Regions from separate parts of the Vibrio algarum genome, predicted to be linked through region 3. Evidence: predicted binding sites of a transcription regulator. Region 3 holds the regulator's gene; each other region holds the start of a gene.
What was found. Region 3 encodes PurR, which represses purine synthesis genes. Its sites were predicted from a motif close to TNANGNAAACGTTTNCNTNA; they were not measured.

Region 1: purM (phosphoribosylformylglycinamidine cyclo-ligase) is a predicted target of PurR. The motif match lies at 6,818-6,837, and genes of this name have one in related genera.
Region 2: metK (methionine adenosyltransferase) is a predicted target of PurR. The motif match lies at 6,168-6,187, and genes of this name have one in related genera.
Region 4: purE (5-(carboxyamino)imidazole ribonucleotide mutase) is a predicted target of PurR. The motif match lies at 6,698-6,717, and genes of this name have one in related genera.

What each region holds. Positions count from the first base shown of each region.
Region 1 is NZ_JAQLOI010000001.1:2,874,510-2,882,615, reverse strand. It holds gene gloB (hydroxyacylglutathione hydrolase) at 1-19, opposite strand, end outside; gene PGX00_RS13415 (class I SAM-dependent methyltransferase) at 57-803, shown strand; gene rnhA (ribonuclease HI) at 817-1,278, opposite strand; gene dnaQ (DNA polymerase III subunit epsilon) at 1,342-2,079, shown strand; gene PGX00_RS13400 (TIGR03503 family protein) at 2,088-3,341, shown strand; gene lpcA (D-sedoheptulose 7-phosphate isomerase) at 3,496-4,080, shown strand; gene PGX00_RS13390 (class II glutamine amidotransferase) at 4,151-4,969, shown strand; gene purN (phosphoribosylglycinamide formyltransferase) at 5,060-5,698, opposite strand; gene purM (phosphoribosylformylglycinamidine cyclo-ligase) at 5,713-6,753, opposite strand; gene upp (uracil phosphoribosyltransferase) at 6,924-7,550, shown strand; gene trpB (tryptophan synthase subunit beta) at 7,746-8,106, shown strand, end outside.
Region 2 is NZ_JAQLOI010000001.1:3,229,517-3,237,622, forward strand. It holds gene fbaA (class II fructose-bisphosphate aldolase) at 379-1,455, opposite strand; gene PGX00_RS15085 (phosphoglycerate kinase) at 1,600-2,763, opposite strand; gene epd (erythrose-4-phosphate dehydrogenase) at 2,899-3,927, opposite strand; gene tkt (transketolase) at 4,066-6,063, opposite strand; gene metK (methionine adenosyltransferase) at 6,428-7,579, shown strand; gene PGX00_RS15105 (SprT family zinc-dependent metalloprotease) at 7,662-8,106, shown strand, end outside.
Region 3 is NZ_JAQLOI010000001.1:1,674,807-1,682,912, reverse strand. It holds gene mukE (chromosome partition protein MukE) at 1-303, opposite strand, end outside; gene mukF (chromosome partition protein MukF) at 284-1,621, opposite strand; gene cmoM (tRNA uridine 5-oxyacetic acid(34) methyltransferase CmoM) at 1,634-2,410, opposite strand; gene elyC (envelope biogenesis factor ElyC) at 2,545-3,345, shown strand; gene torR (two-component system response regulator TorR) at 3,402-4,115, opposite strand; gene torD (molecular chaperone TorD) at 4,348-4,995, shown strand; gene purR (HTH-type transcriptional repressor PurR) at 5,247-6,266, shown strand; cyclic di-GMP riboswitch class I at 6,407-6,510, shown strand; gene PGX00_RS08015 (TfoX/Sxy family DNA transformation protein) at 6,627-7,217, shown strand; gene PGX00_RS08010 (TVP38/TMEM64 family protein) at 7,346-8,023, shown strand; gene PGX00_RS08005 (DUF7577 domain-containing protein) at 8,027-8,106, shown strand, end outside.
Region 4 is NZ_JAQLOI010000001.1:372,698-380,803, forward strand. It holds rRNA gene PGX00_RS01905 (23S ribosomal RNA) at 1-740, opposite strand, end outside; tRNA gene PGX00_RS01910 (tRNA-Glu) at 1,099-1,174, opposite strand; rRNA gene PGX00_RS01915 (16S ribosomal RNA) at 1,263-2,814, opposite strand; gene PGX00_RS01920 (gamma carbonic anhydrase family protein) at 3,387-3,935, shown strand; gene PGX00_RS01925 (DUF1488 family protein) at 3,928-4,191, opposite strand; gene aroE (shikimate dehydrogenase) at 4,191-5,024, opposite strand; gene hemF (oxygen-dependent coproporphyrinogen oxidase) at 5,100-6,008, opposite strand; gene PGX00_RS01940 (L-threonylcarbamoyladenylate synthase) at 6,049-6,606, opposite strand; gene purE (5-(carboxyamino)imidazole ribonucleotide mutase) at 6,785-7,270, shown strand; gene PGX00_RS01950 (5-(carboxyamino)imidazole ribonucleotide synthase) at 7,276-8,106, shown strand, end outside.

The sequences.
Region 1 (8,106 bases), 1.2 Mb from region 3:
TGCTCTTGATGGTTAACATTTTATTCTCCAGCAATGAATTGTAAGTTAGGATATCGATGAAACCAGTTCGTACTTCAAAAATAATCGAACAACCTCACTCATGGCAACACCTTAAAAATGGTGAGTGGGTATCTGAGTCTATTCAAATGAGACTCGACGAATGGTGCCCTAAATTATTTGGTTATCACATGTTAAAGCTAGGTGGACTAAGTTGTGAGATAGCTAGTAGAATGTGTAATATTCAGCATCAAGTCAACCTTGATGTTGAAAACTCATTGCATACTGTCATTGCCGATCCTTATGATCTTCCCTTCTTAGAAAAAAGTGTCGATGTCGTCCTTCTCGCTCATCAATTAGATTTCTGTAGTGACCCACATCGTCTACTACGAGAAGTTGATAGAGTGATGGTCGATGACGGCTATCTAATTATTACGGGTTTTAATCCAGTTAGCTTAACGGGGCTTGCCAGTTTAATGCCATGGAGGAAGAATAGTCTGCCTTGGAGTGGTCGAATGTTTACTCCTCATCGTATAAGGGATTGGCTTGGCTTATTGAATTACCAGGTGGTTCATACCGATAGATATGCGGTTTTTCCAATGAAACACCCGTTTTGGACTTGGTTGGAGAATAGCATGGGTGATAGGTTAGCCCCATGTGGTAGCCTCTATTTTATTGTGGCAAGAAAAAGAACGTACCCCCTTAAACTGATTAAGCCGCACTGGCGACTAAAGAGAAAGCTATCGCCAGTTGGAGTGAATATGAGAGTAGAAAGTCGCGCCGAATCGACCAATAATTCAGATTAGTATCTCAAGTGATTTATCCTTTATACCCTTCATCTATCTCGGTTGGTTTTTCTGCTGCGGCTCTTGCTATATCATCGCATATTTCGTTTTCTCTATGCCCCGCATGCCCTTTAACCCAGTGCCAATCTACGAAATGGCGAGAAGCTTCAAAATCTAATGCTTTCCAAAGGTCTGCATTTTTTACGGGCTTTTTATCTGACGTTATCCATTCCCGTTTTTTCCAGTTGTGAATCCATTTGGTGATTCCCTGGCGAACATATTGGCTGTCCGTTGTTAAAATGACGTGGCAAGGCTCTTTCAGTGCTTTTAGTGCGACGACGGCCGCCATCATTTCCATACGGTTATTTGTTGTCAAAGTATAGCCTTTAGCCAGTTGCTTTTCGGTTTTTTTATATCTAAGGACGATGCCATAGCCTCCGGGACCGGGGTTGCCTAAACATGAACCGTCTGTGAAAACTTCAACTTGTTTCGTCATGATTTGATACTATTGCTCAATGCGCTGATTTCAGTATAAATATAGTCTGACATAGATATCATTATGAATACTAGTAACAATTTGAACCAACAACGAATCGTCGTACTCGATACCGAAACGACCGGTATGAACCGAGAAGGTGGACCAACTTATCTTGGGCATCGAATTATTGAAATTGGTGCAGTAGAAATCGTTGATAGAAAGCTAACGGGTAAGCACTTTCACGTTTATGTGAAACCTGATCGGTTGATTCAAGAAGATGCAATTGACGTGCACGGTATCACAGACGAATTTCTTCGCGACAAACCTGAATATAGGCAAGTTCATCAAGAATTCTTAGACTTTATCAAAGGTGCAGAACTTGTTGCTCATAACGCACCCTTCGATGTCGGGTTTATGGATTATGAGTTTGAGAAGTTAGATCCTAAAATCGGTAAAACAAGCCAGTATTGTAAGATTACCGATACTCTTGACATGGCGAAAAAGATATTCCCCGGCAAGAGAAATAATCTCGATATTCTCTGTGAGCGATATGGAATAGATAACTCCCATCGAACACTGCACGGTGCATTGCTCGATGCAGAGATCTTAGCTGATGTTTACCTGCTTATGACTGGGGGGCAGACTTCATTGCAATTCAGTAGTGAACAACAATCAGATAGCGAGGGTGAATCCATTAGGCGAGTAAACGCGGGTAGAAAATCTCTTAAGGTTTTACGAGCATCTGCCGATGAAATAGAAGCACATCAAAATCGTTTAGATATCGTAGAGAAAGGCGGAAGCTGTCTCTGGCGACAATAGAGGAAACTATGCTTAGGATTCTGTTTTTTATCACCTGTATTTTGACCAGTTTTTTTAGCTGGTCTCAAACAGAATCATCTGTCTCTTTATTGGACAACCGATTTCGAGTTGACCCGACTATAGAACAAATCTCATTCGTAATTTATCGAAAGTCGCCATCCCGATCGGTTGTACTGGTTCGTCCCGATGGTAAAAAATACTATTCATGGGAACATCCTGAAACCGTGTCTTGGTATGAAGAAAATGGCATGGACATTATTTCAATTGAAAACCCGATGCCGGGACCATGGCAGGCAGTCGGCAAGGTCACACCAAAAAATAATATAAAGTTACTATCGAATTTGCTTCTTCATGTCGATAAGTTTCCTAGTCGCCTGTATCAGGACGAGACAATAAAATTCACGGCACGCCTTACGCAAGATGGTAATCCATTAGTATTGAAGGACTTCTTGGATAGAGTGAGGTTACGCGTTAGCTTTATTCAACATGTTGAGGATGAGGAAAACCCAGAACTGACCTCAGAACCAGAATCCACTATTCTTGGTACCTTTAAAGACGATGGCCAAGGGTTAGATGAAGTATCCGGAGATGGTATATTTACCGTGGAGCTTCCTATTGAGGTTGCTCCAGGTAAATATCGAGCCATTATCACTTCCGGAAATGGCGTTTTTTTAAGAGCAGTAGAGCAGACCGTTCTTGTTTACCCTTCTCCAATTACGGTTGGCTTTATCCAATCAAGGGATGAAACAGAGGGGCATTTGGTCACGGTGACAGGTGAGCAGGGTATGGTTTTACCGGGTAGCATTGCAGCAACGATTGAACAAACGACGCCCGATAAAAGAACGATTCTTACTCAAAGTAGCGTTGGCCCAGAAGACTTTACGACCGAATTTACTATCACTAATGACCAGAAACCCGGAAAGCATACTTGGAAGGGCACTGTATATGCTACTGAAGGTGCGGCTAAACGCGACTTAGTCATTCAGGTTGAAGAGTCTGCTTTCAGTGTCATGGAGAAGCTCGATATAGAACAATCGACTAAAGAGTATCAGCGTTTGCAAGAAGAAAAGCGTAGGGCTCTCGAAATAGAAAGAATTAAGCGCGATAGAGAAGAGGCCAGAATGACTGGAATGTTAACAATATTGGTTGGTAATTTAGTCGTCATCATTCTAGGCCTTATCATTTGGTTTATCATTCGAAAACTAAGAGTACGTAAAGTTTCAGCACCCGAAATGCAACTTGATGCACCACCGAAACAGTAGTGGATTAGGAATAGAAGAGCTTGATGCTCTTCTATTTTTTTATGTGGTTTTTTAATGTTAAATCCAATTCTTTTATCTAATCGCTCGACACCTGAAATCAAAACTAGGTAAACTCCGAGTTAATATTAATCCCTTGAAAACAGTGAGAGTCACCATGTATCAAGATCTAATTCGTTCCGAACTAAATGAAGCGGCAGAAGTATTAAATAAATTTTTAAGTGATGATCACAATATTCAACAAATTGAAGCGGCAGCTAAGCTGATTGCAGATTCGTTTAAGCTTGGCGGAAAAGTACTTTCTTGCGGCAATGGTGGTTCACATTGTGATGCTATGCACTTCGCGGAAGAGTTAACAGGCCGATATAGAGAGGATCGCCCGGGGTACGCTGGTATAGCTATCTCAGATCCAAGTCATTTATCCTGCGTGAGTAATGACTTTGGTTACGATTTTGTTTTCTCCCGTTACGTTGAAGCAGTAGGGTCGTCTGGTGATGTATTGTGGGGGCTTTCTACTTCTGGTAATTCAAGTAATATCTTAAAGGCCATTGAAGCTGCTAAGAAGAAGGGGATGAAGACGATTGCGCTTACCGGTAAGGATGGCGGCATGATGGCAGGGTGCGCCGATATTGAAATTCGTGTACCTCATTTTGGTTATGCGGATCGCATTCAAGAGATCCATATAAAAATTATTCATATTGTCATTCAGCTAATTGAAAAAGAGATGGCTGAAGTATTCTAAAAAGCGGTTCGTATAGGCATATAAAGTGCTTAATGTTTCCTAGTAATATTAGTAGTTAAAGGTTTTGCAAATGTGTGAATTGCTCGGAATGAGCGCTAATGTGCCAACTGACATCTGTTTTAGTTTTGCAGGGTTGATGCAGCGAGGTGGAAAAACCGGTCCTCACAGTGATGGTTGGGGGATTACTTTTTACGAAGGTAAAGGGTTTAGAACTTTTAAAGATCCCAATCCTAGCTACAACTCAAAAATAGCGGAGTTAGTACAAAACTACCCTATTAAAAGTTGTGCTGTCATCAGTCATATAAGACAAGCGAATAGAGGCGGTGTTAATTTAGAAAATACGCACCCATTTACCCGCGAGTTATGGGGGAAGTATTGGACGTTCGCCCACAATGGGCAGCTATCAGATTACGATTCATTGCAAACAGGTCGATTTAGACCGGTAGGTAAGACAGACAGCGAGTTGTCATTTTGTTGGATACTCAATAAATTAGAGTCTAAATACCCTGAACCGCCTCAAGATATCGTTGAGATGTTCCAATATATCGCTGTTTGTTGTGACGAGTTAAAAGAGTTTGGTATTTTTAACATGTTGCTTAGTGATGGCGATTATGTGATGACTTATTGTACTAATCATCTCTACTGGATTACTAGACGAGCACCTTTTGGTAAAGCAAGCCTCATTGATGAAGACATGACGGTTAACTTTCAAGAAGAGACAACACCAAATGATGTTGTGACAGTTGTTGCTACTCAACCTCTAACGGACAATGAAACGTGGAATAGAATGAAACCAGGTGAATACAACCTATTTCATTTTGGTGAAGTTATAAGTTGTAATACGGAGTGTTTGGTTGATGTAGAGTTCGCTCTACCAAAAATTAAATAATCCGAATTTAATGAATAAAAAAACAGCGATGGCTTGTGAAGCTCTCGCTGTTTTTTTCGGTTAGAGAAAATATCACTCATTTATTACTAACTAATCAGAAGCATACCCTGACTCACCAAGTACTTTACCATCCAGTATCGCGTTGTTGTCGGTCATCGATAGCCGACCTTCAACAAACCAGTTTACGGTTAGTGGATAGATATCATGTTCTTGCGTTTGTACTCTTTCGTTTAATGTTTCAGGAGTATCCTCAGAAAAAACAGGTACTTTGGCTTGTAGAATAACAGGTCCGCCATCGAGTTGTTCTGTTACAAAATGAACACTCGTTCCGTGCTCAATGTCACCTGCCTCTATAGCACGTTTATGGGTGTTCAACCCTGTGTATTTAGGTAGTAGAGACGGGTGAATATTGATCATTTTTCCAAGATAGTGAGCCACAAATTCTTTGCTTAGAATACGCATATAGCCCGCCAGAACAATCAGATCTGGCTGATATCTATCTATTTGAGACATTAATTCTGTATCGAATAAATCTCGGTTTTCAAACGCTTTAGGATCGATAAAACGTGCATCAATATCGGATTGTTTAGCCCTTTCTAGGCCATACGCATCAGATTTATTTGAGAAAACAGCAGTGACTTCACCATTGGCAATTCGAGTGCCACAAGCATCAATGATAGCTTGTAGGTTACTACCGTTTCCAGAAATGAGTACGACGATCCTTTTCATAGTGTTGAATTACCTTAGTTTATCTCTACTTGCTCTTCGCCTTCAGATGCACTGGCAATTTCACCAATAACCCAAGCATTTTCACCTTCAGATTTTAGCAATTCAACAGCGGCACTCGCTTGATCTTTAGGTAACGCGACGATTAGGCCAACACCACAGTTGAATGTTCTATACATTTCAAAGGTTTCAACATTGCCTTTTTCTTGAAGCCAGTTAAAGATAGCAGGCCACTGCCAGCTTTTTCCGTCAATGACTGCTTTTGTCCCTTCAGGTAAAACGCGTGGGATATTTTCCCAAAAACCACCACCAGTAATATGCGATATTGCGTGAATATCGTGTTCCGCAATCATCTTAAGTGCTGATTTTATGTAGATTTTAGTCGGTTCTAAAAGATGCTCTCCAATAGCGCGACCATTCAATTCTTCTGAAAGATCAGCATTAGATACTTCAATTATTTTACGTACTAGAGAGTAACCGTTTGAGTGTGGGCCACTAGAACCAACAGCGATAAGGGCATCTCCAGCCGCTACCTTTGAACCATCAATAACATCTGCTTTTTCTACTACACCAACACAAAATCCAGCTACGTCGTAATCTTCGCCTTCGTACATGCCCGGCATTTCAGCTGTTTCGCCACCAATAAGTGCACAACCTGCTTGAATACAACCCTCACCAATTCCTGAAACAACATCTGCAGCGGTATCGATGTCAAGCTTACCTGTTGCATAGTAGTCAAGGAAAAATAGTGGTTCCGCACCTTGAACAATCAGATCGTTGACACACATAGCAACAAGGTCTATGCCGATTGTGTCGTGCTTGTTCATATCCAAGGCAAGACGAAGTTTCGTGCCTACGCCATCGGTACCAGAAACAAGTAGTGGCTCTTTATATTTGGTTGGCAGCTCGCAAAGAGCACCAAAACCACCAATGCCACCCATTACTTCTGGACGGCGGGTGCGTTTTACTACACCTTTAATTCTGTCTACTAGAGCATTACCTGCATCAATGTCTACACCAGCGTCTTTATAGCTAAGAGAAGTGTTATTGCCACTCACGGGAAGTCCTCGTCATGATAGTTTGGATGTGAAAATCGGCGCTATTCTAACCGAGTTGCAGCAATAAGGAAAACGTTTGCGTAAGAAATTTTTTCGTTATATTCATTCAGAAAAAGCTTAAAAAAACATGTATAATTGCAAGGTTTACTAAAAAATCGTCGGAGATGGAAATGAAAGTTGTTGAAGTGAAACACCCTTTGGTTAAACACAAAGTAGGTTTAATGCGCGAAGGGGATATCAGCACGAAGCGTTTTCGTGAGTTGGCTACAGAGGTTGGTAGCCTGTTAACTTATGAAGCGACAGCAGATTTCGAGACAGAAAAAGTGACAATTGAAGGCTGGGATGGCCCAGTAGAAGTTGATCAAATTAAAGGTAAAAAAGTTACTGTTGTTCCAATTTTGCGTGCAGGTTTAGGCATGATGGATGGCGTGCTTGAGCATGTACCTAGTGCACGTATTAGCGTTGTTGGTATTTATCGTGATGAAGAAACTTTAGAACCTATTCCTTATTTCAATAAACTTGCATCAAATATTGATGAGCGTATTGCTCTTGTTGTCGATCCGATGCTTGCAACTGGCGGCTCAATGATTGCAACTATTGACCTATTAAAGGACAAAGGTTGTAAGCATATAAAAGTCTTGGTTTTAGTTTCTGCTCCGGAAGGAATCGAAGCGCTTAAGAAAGCACATCCAGATGTTGAACTTTATACCGCTGCAATTGATGAGAAGCTAAATGACAAAGGTTATATCGTTCCAGGTTTAGGTGATGCGGGCGATAAGATCTTTGGTACAAAATAAGATAAGTGACTAGATTTGCTGTCGCAATCGATCGTAGTAAAAAGGGTTACTGTTTTACAGTAACCCTTTTTAGATCTTGTGTACTAGTTAGCGAGAGCAGTATCACGAAGTGAATAAATAGCCATAAACGACTCTACCTTCCGGGTTGGCTGCGTTGTAATCTAGAAACACACAACGTCAGCAAGGGTACTAATAATGAAAAATAGTTTTGAGCATACATTGCCTAATGAAGAAGGGTATTTTGGTGAATATGGTGGAAGCTTTATTCCTCCACAACTTGAAACAATTATGGAAGAGATCAATCAGTCTTATCAGAATTGCCGCCAGGATCCGAACTTTCAAGATGAGCTAGCAAGGCTTTATAAGCACTTTGTTGGCCGTCCAAGCCCTATTTTCCATGCTCAGAATTTATCGGAAAAATATGGCATAGATATCTACTTAAAACGAGAAGATCTTAACCATACTGGCGCTCATAAAATTAATCACTGCCTTGGCGAAGCGTTACTTGCGAAAAAAATGGGTAAGAAAAAAATCATCGCAGAAACAGGAGCTGGTC
Region 2 (8,106 bases), 1.6 Mb from region 3:
ACATAGTAAAAATATTAAAGGTCATAAGCCAAGTTACACATTTTTCACCAAAAATAATAACTCGTTAAGTTTACTACCGAATATTCTTATACAGAGCAATACGATAGCGTACGAAGTACCACAAAATCCAGTGTATTAAATAAGAAATAAACTAAATATTCGGAATACTTAACGCCCACGACCTATAAGACCAACTTATACAAAGGAGAAGATAACTATTAAATTATTATTTTCATAGGGTTACAGAGTGGAATGTGTATCTTATTTAAGAGAGAAGGTGATTTTGAGGGTATTCGTTCGGTATTACATCACCGCATTGATTTTTTGACATAAAAAAACCGCTCTTTAAGAGCGGTTTTTCTCAACAAGAAGGACGAATTATAGTACGTCTACTGCGTTAAGGTCAGCGAATGCTTTTTCAAGACGTGCAACCATAGATACTTGACCAGCACGTAACCATACGCGTGGATCATAGTATTTTTTGTTAGGCGCAGCTTCACCTGTTGGGTTACCAATTTGACCTTGTAGGAAATCACGGTTAGTAGCTTCGTACTGACGGATACCATCCCAACATGCCCACTGAGTATCAGTATCGATGTTCATTTTAATAACACCGTAGCCGATAGACTCTTGGATTTCTGCTTCAGAAGAACCAGAACCACCGTGGAATACGAAGTTAAGAGCATTTGGAGCAATACCAAATTTCTCAGCACAGTATGCTTGAGAATCACGTAGAATCGTAGGAGTAAGTACAACGTTACCAGCTTGGTAAACACCATGTACGTTACCGAAAGATGCTGCGATAGTGAAGTTAGGGCTAATAGCGTTTAGTTTCTCATAAGCGTATGCAACGTCTTCTGGAGAAGTGTAAAGCTCAGATGCGTCCATATCAGAGTTATCTACGCCATCTTCTTCGCCACCAGTACAACCTAGTTCGATTTCAAGAGTCATACCCATTTTCGCCATACGAGCAAGGTATTGACCTGAAATTTCGATATTCTCTTCTAAAGACTCTTCAGAAAGGTCGATCATGTGAGAAGAGAAAAGAGGCTTACCAGTTTGAGCAAAGTACTCTTCACCAGCGTCTAGTAATCCGTCGATCCAAGGCAGAAGTTTCTTAGCTGCGTGGTCAGTATGAAGAATAACTGGAACACCATAAGCTTCAGCAACTGCATGTACATATTTAGCACCAGCGATACCACCAAGAACAGCAGCAGCTTGACCTTCTAGCTTAACGCCCTTACCAGCAAAGAATGATGCGCCGCCGTTAGAGAACTGAACGATAACAGGAGCTTTAGCTTTCGCTGCTGCTTCTAACACTGCGTTCACAGAATCTGTACCGATACAGTTAACTGCAGGTAGTGCGAAGTTGTTTTCTTTTGCAACTTCAAATACTTTTTGTACGTCTGCTCCAGAGATAACACCTGGTTTTACGAAATCGAAGATCTTAGACATGGAATGAGTCCTATTTTCTGTCGTTTTAAATTAATTTCTTACAAATTTGCAATCGTTTGCTCATAACGCGCACGGCATTCTAACAATAAATAGCCAGCATCAGCAAACAGAAAGGCGGGAGTATTTTCCCGCCTCTTTAAATCATTATGCTTTAGCACGCTCTTCAAGCATTGCTACAGCAGGAAGTACTTTGCCTTCAACAAACTCAAGGAACGCACCACCACCAGTTGAGATGTAAGATACGTCGGCTTTAATACCGAATTTGTCGATTGCAGCCAGAGTATCACCACCACCAGCTACAGAGAAACCTTCTGAATCAGCAATTGCTTTTGAGATACCAGCTGTACCAGCTTCAAAGTTTTTGAATTCGAATACGCCAACAGGTCCGTTCCAAAGAATCGTTTTAGCATTACCGATAATTTCAGCAAGTGCCGCTGTTGAATCTGGGCCAAGGTCGAAAATCATGTCGTCGTCTTGTACATCAGCAACATTTTTGATTTCTGCTTCAGCATTTTCATCAAACGCTTTTGCACAAGCAACATCTGTTGCTACTGGAATAGAACACTCTTTCATTAGCTTCTGAGCCGTTTCAACAAGGTCTGCTTCATAAAGAGACTTACCTACATTGTGGCCTTCAGCAGCGATAAATGTATTCGCGATACCACCACCAACAACAAGTTGATCGGCAATTTTAGATAGTGACTCAAGAACAGTCAGTTTAGTAGAAACCTTAGAACCACCAACGATAGCAACAAGCGGACGTGCAGGGTTGTCCATTGCTTTTCCTAGAGCTTCTAATTCAGCAGCAAGTAGAGGACCAGCACAAGCAACTGGAGCGTTAGTACCAACACCATGAGTTGAAGCTTGAGCACGGTGAGCCGTACCAAATGCATCCATTACGAATACGTCACAAAGCGCTGCATATTTCTTAGAAAGCTCTTCTTCGTTTTTCTTCTCGCCTTTGTTAAAGCGAACGTTTTCAAGAACAACAAGTTCACCGGTGTTTAGCTCAAGACCATCTAAGTAGTCTTTTGCTAATTTCACTTCACAATCAAGAGCATCGTTTAGATAATTAACTACAGGTGCTAGAGAGAACTCTTCAGCGTATTCACCTTCTGTAGGGCGACCTAGGTGAGAAGTAACCATTACTTTAGCGCCAGCTTCTAGGCATAGCTTAATAGTAGGAAGTGATGCAAGAATACGTGCATCTGAAGTTACTTTGCCATTTTTTACTGGTACGTTTAGGTCAGCACGGATAAATACACGTTTACCTGCTAGATCCAGGTCAGTCATCTTGATTACAGACATGGTTTGTCCTCTCGATTTATAAATTAAGAAAGTTTATTTAGCCCGGTATTGTACCGAACTTAGAAATTCTTTAACTGTTGCTTAGATGTATATAATAGCAATTTATTTCACAGGGTAAATAAATTATTTTTTATACTATTTCTCGCATGAATGCATTACAACAGCAGTGTCTAGCATTCTATTGGCGAAACCCCATTCGTTGTCACACCAAACAAGCATTTTTACTAGACGACCATCACTAACCCTAGTTTGCGTTCCATCCACAATTGCACTGTGTGAATCATGATTAAAGTCGATCGAAACTAATGGTTTTTCAGTATAGTCAACAATGTGACGTAATGTACACTGAGATGCCTCTATGATGGTTTGATTTACGTCATTAACTTTCACTTTTGTGTTAATTGTGACGCTTAAATCCATTGCTGTCACATTTACTGTGGGTACTCGTACCGAAATCGCTTCAAATTTGTTGGAAAATTTCGGAAATATTCTTTCAATCCCTTTATGAAGTTTTGTATCTACAGGAATGATTGACTGACTAGCAGAACGGGTTCTTCTTAAATCAGGATGGTAAGCATCAATCACTTGTTGGTCGTTCATTGACGAATGGATCGTAGTGATAGTGCCAGAATCGATTCCAAACGCCTCATCTAACACCTTAATGATCGGTACAATACAGTTAGTTGTACAGGAGCCGTTTGAAACGATATTGTGCTTTTTCAATAATGTCTCATGATTGACACCATAAATAATCGTATTGTCGAGATCATTTGCACCAGGGTGAGAGAACAACACCTTTTTCGAACCAGCAGCAATATGTTTGAGTCCATCATCTCTATTACCATATACGCCTGTACAATCTAAAACGATATCAACGTGTAGATCTCGCCATGGTAATAATTCAATATCCGCTAAGTGAAGAATTCTAACCGAGTCAAACTCACCATTTTCATGATGAATAAAGAGGTGTTCTTGATCGTTAGATATTTTTTTACCAAAGCGCCCATGACTCGTATCGTATTGAAGAAGATGCGCCATCGCATCGGGTAGTGCTAATTCATTAACAGCAACTATCTGAATATGAGAGTTTTTTCCACTCTCATATAAGGCTCTCAGCACATTACGGCCTATCCTGCCAAAACCATTAATCGCTATTTTTAGCATCAACGTTACTCTCATCCTTTTTATTTGAAGAAAGATAATACTGTATATAAATAAAAATGCATGTGTAAAAAAACCGAGCTTGAGCTCGGTTTTTTTATTTACCAACTCTTGTTACAATAGTGGCTTCTCAACGAGTTATTACGCAAGCACTTCGTTCGCGGCTTTAACTACGTTCTCAACTGTAAAGCCGAACATCTTAAATAGTTCGTCTGCTGGCGCTGATTCACCAAAGGTGCTCATACCGATAACACGTCCGTCAAAACCAACGTACTTGTACCAGAAGTCAGCAATACCTGCTTCAACAGCAACACGTGCTCTCACGTCAGCAGGAAGTACTGCTTCACGGTAAGCCGCATCTTGCTTATCAAATACATCCGTAGCAGGCATAGAAACAACACGTACTTTCTTGCCGTCAGCCGTCAGTTGCGCCGCCGCTGCAACGACTAATTCAACTTCAGAGCCAGTGGCAATAAGAATAAGCTCTGGCGTACCATCACAATCTTTCAGTACGTATCCACCTTTCGCAATGTCAGCCACTTGAGCGGCATCACGCTCTTGCTGTGCGAGGTTTTGACGAGAGAAAATAAGTGACGTAGGGCCATCTTTACGCTCGATTGCAAATTTCCACGCTACAGCCGATTCCACTTGGTCACATGGACGCCATGTGCTCATGTTTGGCGTTAAACGCAGTGATGAAACTTGCTCTACAGGTTGGTGCGTTGGACCATCTTCACCTAAACCAATGGAATCGTGCGTATACACCTGGATGTTTTGCACTTTCATCAGTGCAGCCATACGAAGTGCGTTACGAGCGTATTCCATAAACATTAGGAAGGTGGCACCGTAAGGAACAAAACCGCCATGAAGGGCTAAACCGTTCATGATAGCGGTCATACCAAACTCACGTACACCGTAGTGAATGTAGTTACCTGAAGCGTCTTCTGGTGTGATGGACTTAGAGCCAGACCACATGGTGAGATTTGACGGTGCAAGGTCCGCAGAACCACCCATAAACTCAGGAAGCATAGTACCAAACGCTTCTAAAGCATTTTGAGACGCTTTACGTGACGCTATGTTTGCAGGGTTTGCTTGAAGGTCAGCAATGATTTGAGACGTTTTTGCTTCCCATTCTGCTGGTAGTTCGCCATTTATGCGACGTTTGAATTCAGCTGCAAGCTCTGGATATGCTGCTTCATAAGCTGCAAATTTCTCGTTCCACGTCGCTTCCTTAGTTGCGCCTGCTTCTTTTGCAGACCATTGCGCATAGATTTCCGACGGAATTTCAAAAGGACCATACTCCCAACCCAGTGCTTTACGTGTTGCAGCGATTTCGTCTGCGCCTAGCGGTGCACCGTGGCAATCGTGAGAGCCTGATTTGTTAGGAGAACCAAAACCGATAACGGTTTTAGTACAGATAAGCGTTGGTTTGCCAGTTTCTGCTTTTGCTGCTTCAATAGCCGCATTGATAGCGGCGGCATCGTGACCGTCAACCGCTGGAATAACATGCCAGCCGTAGGCTTCGAAACGCTTAGGTGTGTCGTCAGAGAACCAACCTTCTACTTCACCATCAATTGAGATGCCATTGTCATCCCAAAACGCGATAAGTTTACCAAGGCCTAAAGTACCCGCAAGAGAACATGCTTCGTGAGAAATACCTTCCATTAGACAGCCATCACCCATAAACACATAAGTGTTATGGTCAACAACGTCATGGCCTTCTTGGTTAAACTGAGCCGCTAATGACTTTTCCGCCAGTGCCATACCAACCGCGTTAGTGATACCTTGGCCTAGTGGGCCAGTGGTTGTTTCAACACCCGGTGCATAACCATATTCTGGGTGACCCGGTGTTTTAGAGTGCAATTGACGAAAGTTTTTCAGATCCTCAATTGAAAGATCGTAACCAGTGAGGTGAAGCAGGGAGTAAATCAGCATTGAGCCGTGGCCGTTAGAAAGAATAAAACGGTCGCGGTCAGCCCACTCTGGGTTTTGTGGGTTATGGTTTAGGTGGCCACGCCAAAGTACTTCGGCAATGTCAGCCATACCCATAGGTGCGCCTGGGTGACCTGAGTTGGCTTGTTGAACACCGTCCATGCTAAGGGCACGGATTGCATTTGCTAATTCTTGTTGGGAAGGCATGTCTGCTCCTGAGTAGATACGCGAATTCGATAATTAGGGTAATCGCTAGTTAACCTGAACTATGGTTAATTAATAGCGGCGCTATTCTCTCAAAGCGAAATTAGGACTGCAATCGATTTCCTTATCGATTATTCACGAACATTTAACACTTTTTGATGAAAATAATTTTATTTGCCTAAATTTACATTCATTCAGTCTATGATCTCGCTCAGAAAAAACTTGTAATTTGAACTCCAAATACTAAAATAGACGTCTAGATGTAGAAACGCCCATTTGCAATGTCGTTTTTACACACTGATTATTTTATTTTTTAGAGATGCATTTTTGCATCTTTTTTTAACGTTTTAATACGGAGCTATCTACTATGGCTAAGCACCTGTTTACTTCTGAATCAGTATCAGAAGGACACCCAGATAAAATCGCAGATCAGATATCAGACGCTGTTCTTGATGCAATTCTTGAACAAGATCCTAAAGCCCGTGTAGCTTGCGAAACTTACGTAAAAACTGGCATGGTTATGGTAGGTGGTGAAGTAACGACATCTGCTTGGGTTGATATTGAAGAAATCACGCGCCAAACCGTTCGTGAAATTGGTTATGTTGGTTCTGATATGGGTTTCGATGCGGACTCTTGTGCCGTACTAAACACTATTGGCAAACAGTCACCAGATATCAACCAAGGTGTTGATAAAGCCGACCCGAAAGACCAAGGCGCTGGTGATCAAGGTATTATGTTTGGTTACGCAACAAACGAAACTGAAGTATTAATGCCAGCTCCTATTACTTATTCTCACCTGCTTGTTCAGAAACAAGCTGAAGTTCGTAAAAATGGAACACTAAACTGGTTACGTCCAGACGCCAAAAGCCAAGTTACCTTTCAATATGAGCAAGGTAAAATTGTTGGTATTGATGCCGTTGTTCTTTCTACACAGCATTGCGATTCTATTTCTACACCAGACCTACGTGAAGCCGTAATGGAAGAAATTATCAAGCCTGTTCTTCCTTCTGAGTGGTTAAACAAAGATACAAACTTCTTCATTAACCCAACGGGTCGTTTTGTTATTGGTGGTCCAATGGGTGACTGTGGTCTTACTGGCCGAAAAATCATCGTAGATACTTACGGTGGAGCTGCTCGTCACGGTGGCGGTGCATTTTCTGGTAAAGATCCATCAAAGGTTGACCGCAGTGCCGCTTATGCTGCCCGCTATGTTGCTAAGAATATTGTTGCTGCTGGTTTAGCAGATCGCTGTGAAATTCAGTTGTCCTACGCCATCGGTGTTGCCGATCCAACATCTATCATGGTAGAAACATTCGGAACTGAAAAAGTATCCCACGATACTATCATTAGAGCGGTTCGTCAGTTCTTTGATCTCCGCCCATATGGTCTGCAAGAAATGCTGAACCTTCTTCAACCAATCTATAAGAAGACCGCCGCATACGGTCACTTTGGTCGCGAAGAGTTCCCGTGGGAAGCGACAGATAAAGCCGCGCTTCTACGTGATTTTGCAGGGCTGTGAAATTCTAAATAGTAACAAGGTAGAATTCGCCTTATAATTAACGCCTCAGATAATACTGAGGCGTTTTTTTAGGAGTTAATTTTTGGGCAATATCGAACTTACTTATCAGGCACAAAAAGCATTGTCCCACCATGTTGCCACTGCCAATCAATATTTTGATCAAACATTTCCACTGCCAGAGCTCAACTTTAGATTAAGAGGGAAGGTAGCAGGAAAAGCTTATTTTCAAAATTGGGAAATTCGTCTTAATCCCATCCTCCTTAGCGAAAACACTGAGCAATTCCTGCAAGAGGTAATCCCGCATGAATTAGCTCATTTAATTACTTTTCGTTTATTTGGCCGAGTTAGGCCTCATGGGAAAGAGTGGCAGAAAGTCATGGAACAAGTCTTTTCCCTCAATGCAAAAACCACACACAGCTTTGAAGTTACTTCCGTCCAAGGGCAAACCTTTGAATATCAGTGCAAATGTAACTCCTATCCACTTACTATTCGTCGCCACAACAAAGTTTTAAAAGGCAGTACACAGT
Region 3 (8,106 bases):
AAAGCACAATACCTTTCCGACAAGCATATCGAGTTCAGACAACACACTGCGTCCAATCAATGCAGTAGAGCGAGGCCTCAAATAGAAAAAACCTTCAGGCGCTCTTACCAACTCGGTATTATATCTTTGGTAAAACGAAGCCAATTCAGGCTCAAAATCGGATAGTAATGCGTGATTATCCATATCATCGATCGATATGTGTTTACCTGTTCTCAGCATGCTATCTAAGGCTGGAAACAGTGGATTGGCTAACGCCTTTACCAGTTTTTCTGGCATATATTCGTCAATATTTGTTGATGACATTTGCTTGTACCTTTGCGCCAAAATCGTTTATTTCCTGCCAGTTAGGCTGTATAGCCTGATAATCAGATTCGGAATAGCCGAGTCTGACGGCTTGATCTATCACTATTCTAGCTAAATCAAAATGATGAGCTTGTGGGTGCTGAGAAAGGTAGTTTTTCAAAACTGAACCGAGTTCTATCGCTCTCCCTTCCTCTTTATGTAACGACAACATAAACGCTATTTTTTCGGATATAGCATCGTTTACTTGTTGCAGTTCTTCGTACTCTACTTCCATAGGAAGATGACCAGTGACCTCGTCGTCACGCAGCACCACCGCTTCGTCTCTTAAATCGGTTAGTTTATCTGCGTCGGCATAGGTAAGATTCCATGGCGCGTCAAAATAGTCCTTTATCGATTGTCGTAGTCTTTGGCTAAACGCACGGTTTTTATCCATATCTATCGCTGTACGGATAAATTTGTGGACATGTCTGTCATAGCCTATCCAAAGGTCTATCGCTTGCTGCCCCCAACTGATGATCCTGTCAAGCTTCATCTGTAAGCTAAACAATATCTGGTCAACAAACTCTAGGCTCTCGTCATTACGAACTTTATCTTGAATATCAAGAATCTGAGTCTGAAGTTCATCACCCGCCGTTTGTAAAGTATCTTGCAACTCTCTCAGTGTGTTTGACGTTGCAGATAGTAAGGATTCACAGTTACTAATGGCTTCCTGCCAATCTTTGTTAAGCAATTCAGCAATTTGTTGTTTTACTTGCTGTTGCTGTTCGTCCATTACTCGCTGATTGAGGTCTATCTGATCAAACACTTCTCCTACAGAATATTTGAGTACGCCATACACATTCTTTTTCCAGTGAGCAATATCTCCACCAAGCAAAGCCGATGATACGGCTTTGCTCATTTCGTCAGAAACCATTGCTAGTTGAATTGAGAGTTTAAGCTCAGAGAACTGTCGGTGCCTTAGATAATAATCTGTAATGCCTACCGCCAAAGAAGACAGCCGATAAATACTCGCTCCATCGAGGCTTTCACTGGTAAAGCGACTGATGAGTTTTTGGTTTACTAATTCGTTTATTGCATTGTTTGCTCTAAAACTGGAGGCTTCGCCCGTACTTTCAAACAATTGAGTGACAATTTTGAATGCATCGTGCATCTCGCCCTCCCCCAATTCTTCATCAAATTTCGTGCTCCCTAAAACCGCTATGGAGATTAAAAATGCCAGCCGTTCACTGGATAAATTTAATGAGAAATCATGCTTTTTCACCCAACCAACCAATTCGTCTATCGGTTGCTGTGAAAGCGCTTGAGTCTTTTCACTCATTGTTGTTCCTATTTATATTCGCTTAGCCCACACATGGATGTACCGACCAAGTGAGAGGTATGGTTCTTGCCGACAAAATCGCTTTTCAAGTTCCAATACATCATCAAATTGATAATCGCCCGTATACTGCATATTTCCGATGTAATCATGAAATGAGCGAATACCAGATTTTCCACAGATTTCAAATCCAGCGTCTTCTATCCACTGATAAACTTCTTCAGGATAAAGCCCTTTTTGAGGCTGAAGTTTGAAACGATTTCTATGCGGCATGCCTTGTAAAACATGCGGAATATTGCCACAAATCACGTTTTTAAAGACGAGACCATGGTGGTTATAAAACATAATGGATGCAACACCACCTAACTTAACTTGCTGTAACACTTTTTCTAATGCTTCTCGAGGCGAAGCTAGCCACTCCATCACCGCATGAAACAGAACCATATCAACTGGGCCTTGTAATTTCTCTGCGATATTTTGAACCGGAGAATGAATTAACGAATAATGATCAATAAGGCCATTTTTAACAATATCTTCTTTCGCCAAGCCGAGCATCTTTGCAGAAATATCACACAAAGAGATTCGGTGACCGAGTTTAGCCAGCCTTTGAGACATTGGTGCTAGCCCACCACCTGCATCTAAAATGTGCAGATTATTTGAACCAGATAGTAGCGTAAGCGCCTGCATAAGATCATCCCAAACTATGGTTTGTCGGATTTCTCCTTTGTCAGAACCATAGATGTTCTTAACGAACTTATGAGCTATATCATCAAAATTACGATCGTCTTTCACACTCAATACTTTCCGTTTTTATGATTGGAACATCATTTTTTAAATCAGCCGCCTATTCTGTCATAGGAATCACAGTAATAAAGGGGTATGCTACTTTTTTACTTCTAAGTGATGGTTTTTCGGACTAATTAAGTATGTTTGAGCTGAAAAAAGTAGTTTCTTCTTTGGCAATGCCTTTACCTGCCCTGTTAATTATCGGGTTTATTGGCTTGTTGTTTATTATGTTTACCCAAAGACAAAAGACAGGTGTCCTATTTGTATTCTTGTCGCTAACCGGTATTTTTCTCGTTTCTTTCCAACCTATTTCTAGTCGTCTGTTATTGCCGATAGAGCGAGAGTACACCGTTTTTCTACCAGTAGACGATACCGTCGATTATGTGATGGTTTTAGGTGCAGGACATGTGGTTGATGACCAAATCCCTCCGACATCTGAATTAAGTCGTACTGCGCTGATGCGGTTAACTGAAGGCATTCGGATTATACGAATGTATCCTGGCTCTAAATTGATTCTTTCAGGTTACAAAGGTGGCACTGAATTCAGTCATGCAAAAATGATGGCCCGAGTTGCCCTAGCCCTAGGAGTCGCTAAACCTGATATTATCTTGCTTGAAACAGCCAAAGATACTTGGGAGGAAGCACGGCAAGCGGCTGCTTTTGTTAATCAAAGTAAACTAGTCTTGGTGACTTCTGCAAGCCATATGCAAAGAGCACTGATGGAGTTCCAATCTGCCGGTTTAAATCCAACACCTGCGCCTACGAACTACTTAGCGCAAGCGGATATAGAGCAAGCTTGGAATAAATATACTCCTAAATCGACTTATCTAGAACAGACGGAACATTATTGGCGTGAGCAATTAGGTCTCTTATGGATGTATGTCAGGGACTCCCTACTTACGACAGAAGACACTGAACTTAGCGTGTCTCGACCAGAATAAAAAAATGCCGAGGGATAATTAAATGACCTCGGCATTTTTCTTTGTAACATTCAAATTTAATCCCCCGCAAATAGATAACCTTCTCCGTGTATAGTTACGAATATCTGTGGGTTTTTAGGATCGTACTCCATCTTAGAGCGTAAGCGTCTGATCAGCACATCAATGGTTCTATCGTTCGGAGCATCCACGCGATGACTAATCAGATTGAGTATTCTTTCACGACTTAGTACCTTATTCGTATGAGTCGTCAACGCCACTAAAAGCTCATATTCTGCCTTTGTTAATTTAACTGGCTCGCCGCCTCGGCTCAACGCTCGACGTTGTATATCAAAAACCCAATCACCAAAATAAACCGTATTTCCAGAGGTATCAACATGTTCTTTTTCTTCAACTGGTTGATTCACTAGTGAGATTCGCCACAGTAGGTTTTTGACTCTAACAAGCAGTTCTCTGAGTTCAAACGGCTTAGTCACGTAATCATCAGCCCCCATCTCAAGGCCAACAATCTTATCAATACTATCCGTTCGACCTGTAACCAATATAATGCCAATATTCGATTGACTACGAAGCTCGCGAGTTAACATTAAGCCATCTTCGCCGGGTAAGTTCACATCTAACATAATCAAATCAACATGATTAGAAGCAAGGATCTCACGCATCTGTTGACCATCTTCTGCTTCACTGACTTTGTAACCTTCCTTTTGAAAGTAGCCAACAAGCTTACTTCTAGTGACAACATCATCTTCTACAACTAATACATGACTACTCATAATCACCACTTATATCTGGATGGATGGATTGCATTCTATTCATATATATTAACAATTCTAGCAATAATTGAGAAAAGCGCATTAAATTTATCGGTTTATTGATGCAAGGCAAGTTATTGACTTTACGTTAATTTTCTTACATTTACTGTCATAATTCTTCATAAATTGGATTAGTTCTATTCATATTTTTTGCTTACACTAATAGAGACCTTATCAGTTTAGGAATATCGAGATGGAAGAGACAAAAGCATTTAACGAGAAACGCGCTGAAATTTACTGGTGGCTCTCAAGCCTATTTGCTCGTGAACTAACACCGGAAGAAATCGAAGCATACCAATCTCATGAGATTCGTGCCTTTTTAACAGGGCTTGGAGAAAACGAAAACTTAAAACCATCCATAAATAGACTCATCCATGCACTTAACAAATTGCAAGATAGAGAAGATGCTCACCTAGAACTTGCCGCAGATTTCTGTGAGCTATTTTTAACGACCGACACCACAGGTGCACTGCCTTATGCTTCAATGTACATAGGCAAGGCTAACCTGCTAAATGATCAACCTGCCAAAGATATGGAGACATTAATGCAAAGCAAAGGCATTGATGTAAAAGAAGGCTTCAATGAACCTGCGGATCATGTTGCTATTGAACTGGACTTTTTGGGCAACATGATTATCAGGTCGAACGAATTAGAAAAACTCGACCACATTAACGAAGCGCTCTTGGAGCAGAAAGAGTTTATCGAGAGCTACCTTCTCAGTTGGCTTCCTCAGTTTAGCGAAAAATGCATAAAACTCGATGAATTCGGTTTTTACTCTAGCGTTACCGAAGTACTCGTGAACTTCTGTAATCTCGATCGCAGCTACTTAGCTGGAGAGTGAACAACAGTGTAAAAATATGGATACTAAGCCCTAAATCTGAGTAGTAAGTCTTAATACTGTATTTCTATCATTGTTTAGAAAGTTATTTAGCTATAAAATTGATAACATACTTTCGAGTAAAACTTATTAATAGCCGCTATGCTTAATAGCGGCTTTTGTGTTTATTACGCATTAAGCTGACCAAGACTCCTAACTGTTTATTTTCAGTAAGCGCGTTATCGCTTCAGCCTTCGAAAAATAGGACAACCTAAATGGCAACGATTAAAGATGTCGCTCGCATCGCTGGCGTATCCACTACTACAGTGTCTCACGTTATTAATAAAACTCGCTTTGTCGCTGAAGCTACACAGCAAAAGGTTAATGACGCGGTTAAAGAGTTGAACTATGCACCCAGCGCCGTTGCTCGCAGCTTAAAGTGTAATTCTACAAAAACCATCGGCATGTTGGTAACTCAATCGACTAACCCATTTCTCGCTGAAGTTATCAATGGTGTCGAAAGTTACTGTTACCGACAAGGTTATACGTTAATTCTTTGTAATACCGGCGGTATTTACGAGAAACAACGTGACTATATCCGCATGCTTGCGGAAAAACGGGTCGATGGTATTTTTGTAATGTGTTCTGACCTAACCAGCGAATTGCAAGAGATGCTTGACTCTCACGTTGATATCCCAAAAGTATTTATGGATTGGGGGCAAGGTGAATCATTGTCAGAGCAGTCAAAAGACAAAATCATCGACAACTCTGAAGAAGGCGGATATTTAGCCACCAAATACCTGATTGAAAATGGTCATACCGATATCGCCTGTTTGAGTGGCCATCTAGACAAAACATTATGTCTAGAAAGACTCGAAGGGTATAAGCGCGCGTTAGCTGAGAGCAACATTCCCTTCAGCGAAGAAAATATATTCGAAGGGAACTTTGAATGTGATACCGCTGTAGAAACGGCGGACAAAATCATTGCTATGGAGAAAAAACCAACCGCCATATTCTGTTTTAATGACACTATGGCTTTGGGAATGATGAGTAGACTTCAGCAAAACGGTATTCGCATACCAGAGGATATTTCTATTATTGGCTACGATAACATCGATTTAGCAGAATATTTCTCTCCTCCGTTGACCACGATTCATCAGCCTAAACGACGTGTCGGTAAGACAGCATTCGAAATATTATTAAGCAGAATTAAAGATAAAGAACATGAAAGGCGCATTTTCGAGATGCATCCGGAATTGATGATTCGAGAAAGCGTCAAAAATATTAGACAGTAACTACGCGCTATAGCGCTCTTAGCATACGTGTGAATAATTAGTGTCTAATAATGCATAATCACGTCAAATAAATGAGATCACCATCACACTGGGCGCTTATTTTGGTGATCTTTGTCCAAACTTTACATATATTAAACATGTCACGATCAGGGCAAACCATCTGAAAAGATGGGACGCAAAGCTTCCGGCCTCAAGTTATTTTCTCTTTTCAAATAGAAAATAAAAAGGTAGCGGGGTTACCGAAGACCGATTAGCAAATTTGTCATGAGTTCTCACTATTCTCTGACATATCATCTCTGATTTTTGTTAATTTCTCGGTTCTGAATTGGTTGATGCAATTTTAACCTGAGATTTGAAAAAATGGATAAACCAGTACTTAAAAACTCATTAAAACTGTTTGAAAAATTTGGCAAGGTAAAATCTCGCTCGATGTTTGGCGGATTCGGTATTTTTGTCGATGACGCAATGTTTGCTCTAGTCGTTAACAACGCACTGCATATACGCAGTTGTAAACCTCTTGAAGAACAGTTTAAAAACGAAATCTATCAACCCTACGTATACAAAAAACGTGGGTTTCCTGTTGTTACTAAATACTTTTCTCTTCCAGACTCTTTGTGGGACAACAGTGAAGATATACTAAACATCGCGCAAGTTGCTCTAAAGTCGGCTCGTGAAGAGAAAGAGTCAAGCTCTGAAGATAAACCAACTCGACTAAAAGATCTGCCTAACCTTCGTTTAGGGACCGAACGAATGTTGAAAAAAGTAGGTATCGAATCAGTTAGTCAGCTTAGAAATATGGGCTCGGTACAAGCTTTTAAAGCTATCCAGGCCTCCCAAGACGGGCCTGTAAATATCGAATTACTATGGGCACTTGAAGGAGCGCTAAATGGTACGCATTGGTCAGTAATATCACAGACTCGTAGAAATGAACTTATCGAATCTTTAGATTAATAAACTATTGCTATCCAAAATAAAAAAACCACCCAACTCGTTTAGGTGGTTTTTTTATATCTATTTGAAAGTTTTTGTTAACTTTGCCTGTCATAATAGCTAATACCATTTTATTGGAATCATCTTACATGAATAAAAAACTCATTATTGGCATTGTGCTTATTGTTACTATTGTTTTACTTGCTACTCAGTTTGGTCAATATTTCACACTAGATAATGCTAAGGAGCAGCAAGCATTGCTTGCTGATTATATTGAAAACAACTTTGTTTTTTCCGCTCTTGTTTATTTCTTTGCTTACGTTGCTATCACCGCATTTTCTATTCCTGGTGCCGCTGTTGTGACCTTGTTAGGCGCGGCACTATTTGGTTTTTTCACTAGTTTATTCCTAGTTTCATTTGCAAGTACGATTGGGGCTACGTTGGCGTTTTTAAGCAGTCGTTATCTACTTCGAGAATGGGTTCAAAATAAGTTTGGTGCAAAACTAGAAACCCTAAATCAAGGCGTTGAAAAAGACGGTCCGTTTTATCTATTCTCTTTGAGATTAATACCTGTTTTTCCGTTCTTTTTAATCAATTTATTGATGGGATTAACGCCAATCTCAACCACTAAATTCTACCTTGTCAGCCAGCTGGGTATGCTACCTGGGACGATGGTTTACTTAAATGCAGGAACCCAACTAGCCAACATTGATAGCCTTTCTGGTATCGTATCACCAAGTGTTTTAGCCTCATTCGTTTTATTGGGCCTTTTTCCTGTAATAACAAAATGGATTATGGCGAAACTACGTCCTAACAATGCGGCTTAATTAATGAAAGTATTCAGTGCATCTAATCCGACCGAGGCTCACATCTTATGTGGGCTTCTACAGCAGCAATGCATCCTAGCGGA
Region 4 (8,106 bases), 1.3 Mb from region 3:
TCAACATTAGTCGGTTCGGTCCTCCAGTTGATGTTACTCAACCTTCAACCTGCCCATGGCTAGATCACCTGGTTTCGGGTCTATACCTAGCAACTCGACGCCCAGTTAAGACTCGGTTTCCCTACGGCTCCCCTATACGGTTAACCTTGCTACTAAATATAAGTCGCTGACCCATTATACAAAAGGTACGCAGTCACAGGACGCAATGCCTGCTCCTACTGCTTGTACGTACACGGTTTCAGGTTCTATTTCACTCCCCTCACAGGGGTTCTTTTCGCCTTTCCCTCACGGTACTGGTTCACTATCGGTCAGTCAGTAGTATTTAGCCTTGGAGGATGGTCCCCCCATATTCAAACAGGATATCACGTGTCCCGCCTTACTCGTTTTCACTTAAAATGATGTGTCGGTTACGGGGCTATCACCCTGTATCGCGATACTTTCCAGAATCTTCACCTGCATCATTAAAAGCTTAAGGGCTAATCCAATTTCGCTCGCCGCTACTTTCGGAATCTCGGTTGATTTCTACTCCTCCGGGTACTTAGATGTTTCAGTTCCCCGGGTTTGCCTTATTAACCTATGTATTCAGTTAATAATACTAGCTTATGCTAGTGGGTTTCCCCATTCGGAAATCGTAGACTCAAGTGGCTTTTACTGCCTTATCTACGCTTATCGCAAGTTAATACGTCCTTCATCGCCTCTGACTGCCAAGGCATCCACCGTGTACGCTTAGTCACTTAACCATACAACCCCAAGAGGTCTTTATGTATGGCAAACAACCAAGGTTTTAAATCGTTGTCTCTTTATTATGAGCGAGACAACATTTTCGATTTTGCCGGACTCAAATATTAAACAATCTAACCGAAGTTAGTTGTTTCCAAGAACACTTGAATGTGTGTTGGTTTGTTATTACCGAAGTAATAACAAGTACCTATCAATTTCTTTCTAAAAAGAAGCCAATAGGATTTGAGAACTTTTATTTTGACAAATAATAATCAATTATTTATCAGTCAGCTTTCCAAATTGTTAAAGAGCAAAGATTTTCATTCTACTTAAAGAAAAAAACCATTTTTAAATACACTCAAAGAATGTGCTTAAAGATGGTATCCCGTAGGGGAGTCGAACCCCTGTTACCGCCGTGAAAGGGCGGTGTCCTAGGCCTCTAGACGAACGGGACATAGGGTCGGAAGCATATAAGCTCCCTACTCTCTTTACTTTCTAAACCTATTCAATCTGTGTGGACACTCATCAAGCAATCTATCGTTTAAGGAGGTGATCCAGCCCCAGGTTCCCCTAGGGCTACCTTGTTACGACTTCACCCCAGTCATGAACCACAAAGTGGTAAGCGTCCCCCCGAAGGTTAAACTACCTACTTCTTTTGCAGCCCACTCCCATGGTGTGACGGGCGGTGTGTACAAGGCCCGGGAACGTATTCACCGTGGCATTCTGATCCACGATTACTAGCGATTCCGACTTCATGGAGTCGAGTTGCAGACTCCAATCCGGACTACGACGCACTTTTTGGGATTCGCTCACTATTGCTAGTTGGCTGCCCTCTGTATGCGCCATTGTAGCACGTGTGTAGCCCTACTCGTAAGGGCCATGATGACTTGACGTCGTCCCCACCTTCCTCCGGTTTATCACCGGCAGTCTCCCCAAAGTTCCCGACATAACTCGCTGGCAATTAAGGATAAGGGTTGCGCTCGTTGCGGGACTTAACCCAACATTTCACAACACGAGCTGACGACAGCCATGCAGCACCTGTCTCAGAGCTCCCGAAGGCACTAAGCTATCTCTAGCAAATTCTCTGGATGTCAAGAGTAGGTAAGGTTCTTCGCGTTGCATCGAATTAAACCACATGCTCCACCGCTTGTGCGGGCCCCCGTCAATTCATTTGAGTTTTAATCTTGCGACCGTACTCCCCAGGCGGTCTACTTAACGCGTTAGCTCCGAAAGCCACGGCTCAAGGCCACAACCTCCAAGTAGACATCGTTTACGGCGTGGACTACCAGGGTATCTAATCCTGTTTGCTCCCCACGCTTTCGCATCTGAGTGTCAGTATCTGTCCAGGGGGCCGCCTTCGCCACTGGTATTCCTTCAGATCTCTACGCATTTCACCGCTACACCTGAAATTCTACCCCCTCTACAGTACTCTAGTTTGCCAGTTTCAAATGACCTTCCGGGGTTGAGCCCCGGGCTTTCACATCTGACTTAACAAACCACCTGCATGCGCTTTACGCCCAGTAATTCCGATTAACGCTCGCACCCTCCGTATTACCGCGGCTGCTGGCACGGAGTTAGCCGGTGCTTCTTCTGTAGCTAACGTCAAACAACAAACGTATTAAGCTTGCTGCCTTCCTCACTACTGAAAGTACTTTACAACCCGAAGGCCTTCTTCATACACGCGGCATGGCTGCATCAGGCTTTCGCCCATTGTGCAATATTCCCCACTGCTGCCTCCCGTAGGAGTCTGGACCGTGTCTCAGTTCCAGTGTGGCTGATCATCCTCTCAGACCAGCTAGAGATCGTCGCCTTGGTGAGCCATTACCCCACCAACTAGCTAATCTCACTTAGGCTTATCCAATCGCGGAAGGCCCGAAGGTCCCCTCCTTTCCCCCGTAGGGCGTATGCGGTATTAGCTATCGTTTCCAATAGTTATCCCCCTCAACTGGGCAAATTCCTAAGCATTACTCACCCGTCCGCCGCTCGACGCCTAATAACGCACCCGAAGGATTGTTAATATCGTTTCCGCTCGACTTGCATGTGTTAAGCCTGCCGCCAGCGTTCAATCTGAGCCATGATCAAACTCTTCAATTTAAGTTTTTTTGGCTCAATGAATACTGACTTTAAATTGCCTTTTACTTTTTAGCCAAAGCCAAATAGTAAAGTGTTCTTTAAAGTTCATACCATTCCAACAGAATGGTATTTAAATAACTGTGTTCGATATCCGAAGACATCAAATTAGGTCACTCAGTTCATTGAAACCGATTTTTGATTTCTTGCCCGAAAGCAGAGAATCATTGTCGATTGTCATCAACGAGTGCCCACACAGATTGATATAGGTTTAAATTGTTAAAGAGCGTTGCTTCTAGGCTTTCCCTTGAAGCGGACGTGCATTCTAGCGATTTAAAGTGAAGAGTCAAATACTTTTTCATTTTAATTTCGAAAGGCTTTTTCAAGCTGCTCGTCTTACTGATTCATCTGCAAAGCCTTGTGGGCTCTGCCGTGTCAGTGAGGCGCATTATAGAGAGATGAATCACATTGGCAACCCCTTTTTAATGTTTTTTGCTTTTTATTTACTGTTTGGATAGTTTTTGTCCACTAAAGCTTAGTTTTACTAACTTTACTATTTGCATATACTCTCAATACGCAATCTATAAGGATAAATGATGAGCAAATTAAGAAGCTATAAAGGGATATGCCCTCAAATTAATAAATCAGCCTATATCGACGAAAGTTCTGTTTTGGTCGGTGATATAAAAATTGGTGAAGACTCAAGTGTATGGCCTTTCGTATCAGCCCGGGCTGATGTAAACCATATTTATATAGGTAATCGCACTAATGTCCAAGATGGAACTGTGCTGCATGTAACGCATAAATCTGATAGTAACCCAAATGGCTATCCTCTCATCATAGGTAACGATGTAACCGTAGGTCACAAGGTAATGCTGCATGGATGTACAATAAAAGATCGTGTTCTTGTAGGGATGGCAGCAATTGTTTTAGATGGCGCGACTATAGAAGAAGATGTAATGATTGGCGCAGGGAGCTTAGTGCCACCGAATAAAGTATTGGAAAGTGGCTACCTCTATGTCGGCAGCCCTGTGAAGCAAATACGCCCCCTAAAAGAGCAGGAACTGCTTTTCTTAAAAAAATCTGCACAAAATTATGTAGAGAATAAAAACGATTATCTAGAACACGTATCTTCAATCAGCTAATTTCTATCTGATCGAGGTCATTAAACATCTCGTCCTCGATCATTTCTTCTGCTATTTCCTCTATATCAAAGCGGTACTCAGAAAATACATTTAGTACCTCGTTTTCGCCTATCTCATCATTTCTAGATAATGCAGATAAACGATGTAAAGAAATAGTGCAGTCTATTAATGAACCTGATTGCAAAGCAGGAAACTTTATTACTTCAAGTTTTGCATTCCATTCTTGGATATCTGGGAATAAAATAGCTTGATTCATTACAAGCCTTCTAAGTTCTTGCGAAGCTCTCTTAATATCTGTTTTGTACCTGGACGTAACCCTCGCCATAGCATAAAACTTTCTGCTGCCTGACCAACCAACATACCCAGCCCATCATAAGCATTAGCGACGCCGTTCTCTCTTGCCCATTTATTAAAAGTCGTCATTCCCGCACCATAGGTCATATCGTACGCGATCGTCGTTCCGGAAAATATGTTCGTGCTGATATCTGGTACTTGCTTATATAGGCTCGCAGAAGTTGAATTTATAACTACATCAAATGGTGTATCCACTTTATCTATATGTTCTACATTTATGTCACCAAAAGGTGTAAATATTTGTGCAAGCTGCTCCGCTTTTTTGTAGGTTCGATTCACTAATGTTAATTGACCGGGCTTTTGATCTAACAACGGTTTAATAACACCTCTTGCCGCACCACCAGCCCCAAGTAGTAAAATCCGACTACCTTCTAGTGGCACTTGATATTGAAGTAAGTTTTGAACGAGACCTTCTCCATCCGTGTTATCCCCTAAAATTTCTCCATCATCCAATTTTTTTAACGTATTAACGGCACCGGCTAATTCTGCTCGCTCTGTCAATCTATCTGCAAACTGATAAGCTTCTTCTTTAAAAGGTGCCGTTATATTGCACCCCCTTCCACCCTCTTTAAAAAAAGCCTCTACAGCCTCAAGAAAATGTCCGACTTCAGGGCCACAGGTAGAATACTCCATGTTTTGCATGGTTTGCCTTGCAAAAAGAGTATGAATAAAAGGAGATTTACTTTGTGAAATTGGGTTGCCAAATACGAGATATTTATCAGGTGCGCTAGCCATATCCTTGCCTACTGTAAAAAATAAAAAGGGCCATCTAAGATGACCCTACCATTTCAAGTTCGCTTAGCCAATAACTTATAACCACTCTTTAGCTTTCAAGTAATGACTATAAAGCAATGCTTCGGCACTATTTTCTTCTGGCTCAAAGCTATACTCCCATCTAGCCAACGGTGGCATTGACATTAGTATCGACTCTGTTCTTCCACCGCTTTGCAACCCAAACAGCGTACCCCGGTCAAAGACTAAGTTAAATTCTACGTAGCGTCCGCGACGGTACAACTGGAATTGTCGTTCACGATCGCCATATTCGAACATTTTTCGTTTAACGACTATTGGCAAGTAAGCACTTGCAAACCCTTCGCCTACCGCTTGTATATAGGAAAAGCATGTGTCGAAGCCCCATTGATTTAAATCGTCAAAGAAGAGACCACCAACACCACGTGTTTCATCCCTGTGAGGTAAATAAAAATACTCGTCGCACCACTTTTTATGTTCAGCATACACATGTTGCCCAAAAGGATTACAAATCGAGTTCGCCACATGGTGCCAGTGAACGCAATCTTCTTCGAAAGGGTAAAACGGTGTTAAGTCAAAGCCACCACCAAACCACCAAATAGGTTCTTCACCCTCTTTTTCAGCAATAAAAAATCGAACATTGGCATGAGATGTTGGAATGTAAGGGTTCCTTGGATGGACAACTAAAGAAACCCCCATAGCTTCAAATTTTCGTCCTGCGAGCTCAGGGCGGTGCGCTGTAGCCGAAGCTGGCATTTTGTCCCCAAAGACATGAGAGAAGTTAACCCCACCCTGTTCAAATACGTTTCCGTCTTTAAGAACTCTTGTTCTTCCTCCTCCACCAAGCTCTCTCTTCCATGCATCTTCTTTAAACTTACTTTTACCATCCACTTTCTCTAACTGCTGACAGATACTATCTTGCAACTCTAACAAAAATGATTTTACTTGTTCTTTATTCACCGTAGACATAATTTATCACCGCAGATCTGGTTTATTCACAGTAGCACTGTTATCCCTGTCTTAAAATTTGAGAACTTTGCGCATCCCTTATTTCTGAGGGTTTATTTCTTCCCCCTGTATTCCCTTCTAAGATAATTACACCAGTGTTACCCAACTGTCCTTCAACCTCTTCTGTTGTCATACAAGGAGGTAATCCAGAAAGATTTGCGCTTGTCGACGTTATCGGCTTACCGAATGCTAAACATACTTTTTGAACCAAGGGATGATCAGTTACCCGAACCGCAACAGAATTGAACTCACCTGTTACTAAGTTTGAAGTGTGTTGACTAACCGGCATAACCCAAGTAATAGGACCTGGCCAAGAGCCCTTAATTTGAATAAGTCGCTCGGCACTTAATGAAGATGTATCAATATAAGGTAGAATTTGCTCATAAGAGGCAGCCACCAAAATGAGTCCTTTTTGAACAGACCTATTTTTAACGGCTAAGAGCTTTCTAATTGCCTCATCATTGTCTGGATCACATCCAACACCGAAAACCCCTTCTGTTGGATAGGCAATCACCTCTCCACCTTTTAGTGCATCTATTACGTGATTAAAGTTACTCATTTCTCTAGTTTTCAGCTTCAACATTTACCTTAGTGTACAAACTCTTCGACTTCGCTGCTAAGTCTATTTGTTTACAAGATATGAAAATAACTGACGCAAACGTTTTCCTCGTGCCATTTTCACCTTATAATGCGCGAAAATTATCTACTCGCAATGAACTAATTCGTAGGAGTTAACGATGAAAGTCGGAATTATTATGGGCTCTAAATCAGATTGGCCCACCATGAAACTTGCCGCTGAAATGTTAGATTTATTTGGTATAGCTTACGAAACAAAGGTGGTATCAGCACATCGAACTCCACAATTGCTAGCTGACTATGCTAACAGTGCAAAAGAGCGAGGATTAAAAGTAATCATTGCAGGCGCAGGGGGCGCAGCACATCTTCCCGGAATGGCAGCAGCTTTCACAAGTTTGCCCGTATTAGGTGTGCCCGTTCAATCGCGTGCTTTAAAAGGGATGGACTCTCTACTTTCTATTGTGCAAATGCCAAAAGGTATTGCCGTTGGAACATTAGCTATCGGTGAAGCTGGTGCTGCAAATGCTGGTATACTGGCAGCTCAAATTATTGGGACACATAACGAAGCCGTTATGGCAAAAGTAGAAGCTTTTCGAAACGAACAAACCGAAACTATTCTAGCTAACCCAAACCCAGCAGAGGATTAATATAAATGCATGTTCTTGTACTAGGTGCCGGACAACTGGCCAGAATGATGTCTCTAGCAGGCGCTCCTCTAAATATTCAAATATCAGCATTTGATGTTACCAGTGAAAACATAGTCCACCCTCTAACTCAAGCACTACTCGGTCATGGGTTAGATAACGCCATTGAACAAGCAGATGTAATTACCGCTGAGTTTGAGCATATCCCCCACGATATTCTGGATATTTGCGAAGCCAGTGGAAAGTTTCTCCCTAGTACAGAAGCGATTAAGATCGGTGGAGACCGTCGATTAGAAAAAGCACTATTAGACAAATCCGGTGTAGCCAATGCCAAGTATCATGTAATAAATACTAAAGACGACTTTACAAAGGCTATTGAGCTAGTCGGTCTACCTATGGTTTTAAAAAGTACTTTAGGTGGCTATGACGGTAAAGGTCAGTGGAGACTAAAAAGTCAATCTGAGGCTGATTCTATATGGCCCGAAATAGAAGATTGTATTGCGGAATCACCGAATCAAGCGGTCGTTGCAGAAGCATTTATACCGTTTGATCGTGAAGTTTCATTAGTCGGTGTTAGAAGTATAGATGGGACAATTTCAGTTTATCCGCTTGCTGAAAACATTCATACAAATGGTGTTTTATCTCTTTCTGCTGCTATAACTGACTCGGCACTACAATCCCAAGCCAAGCAAATGTTCACCAAGGTAGCAGAAACACTAAACTATGTCGGTGTTCTAGCTTTAGAGTTTTTTGATGTCAGCGGTCAATTACTAGTTAATGAAATCGCCCCACGAGTGCATAATTCAGGGCACTGGACTCAGCAGGGAGCTGAAGTTTGC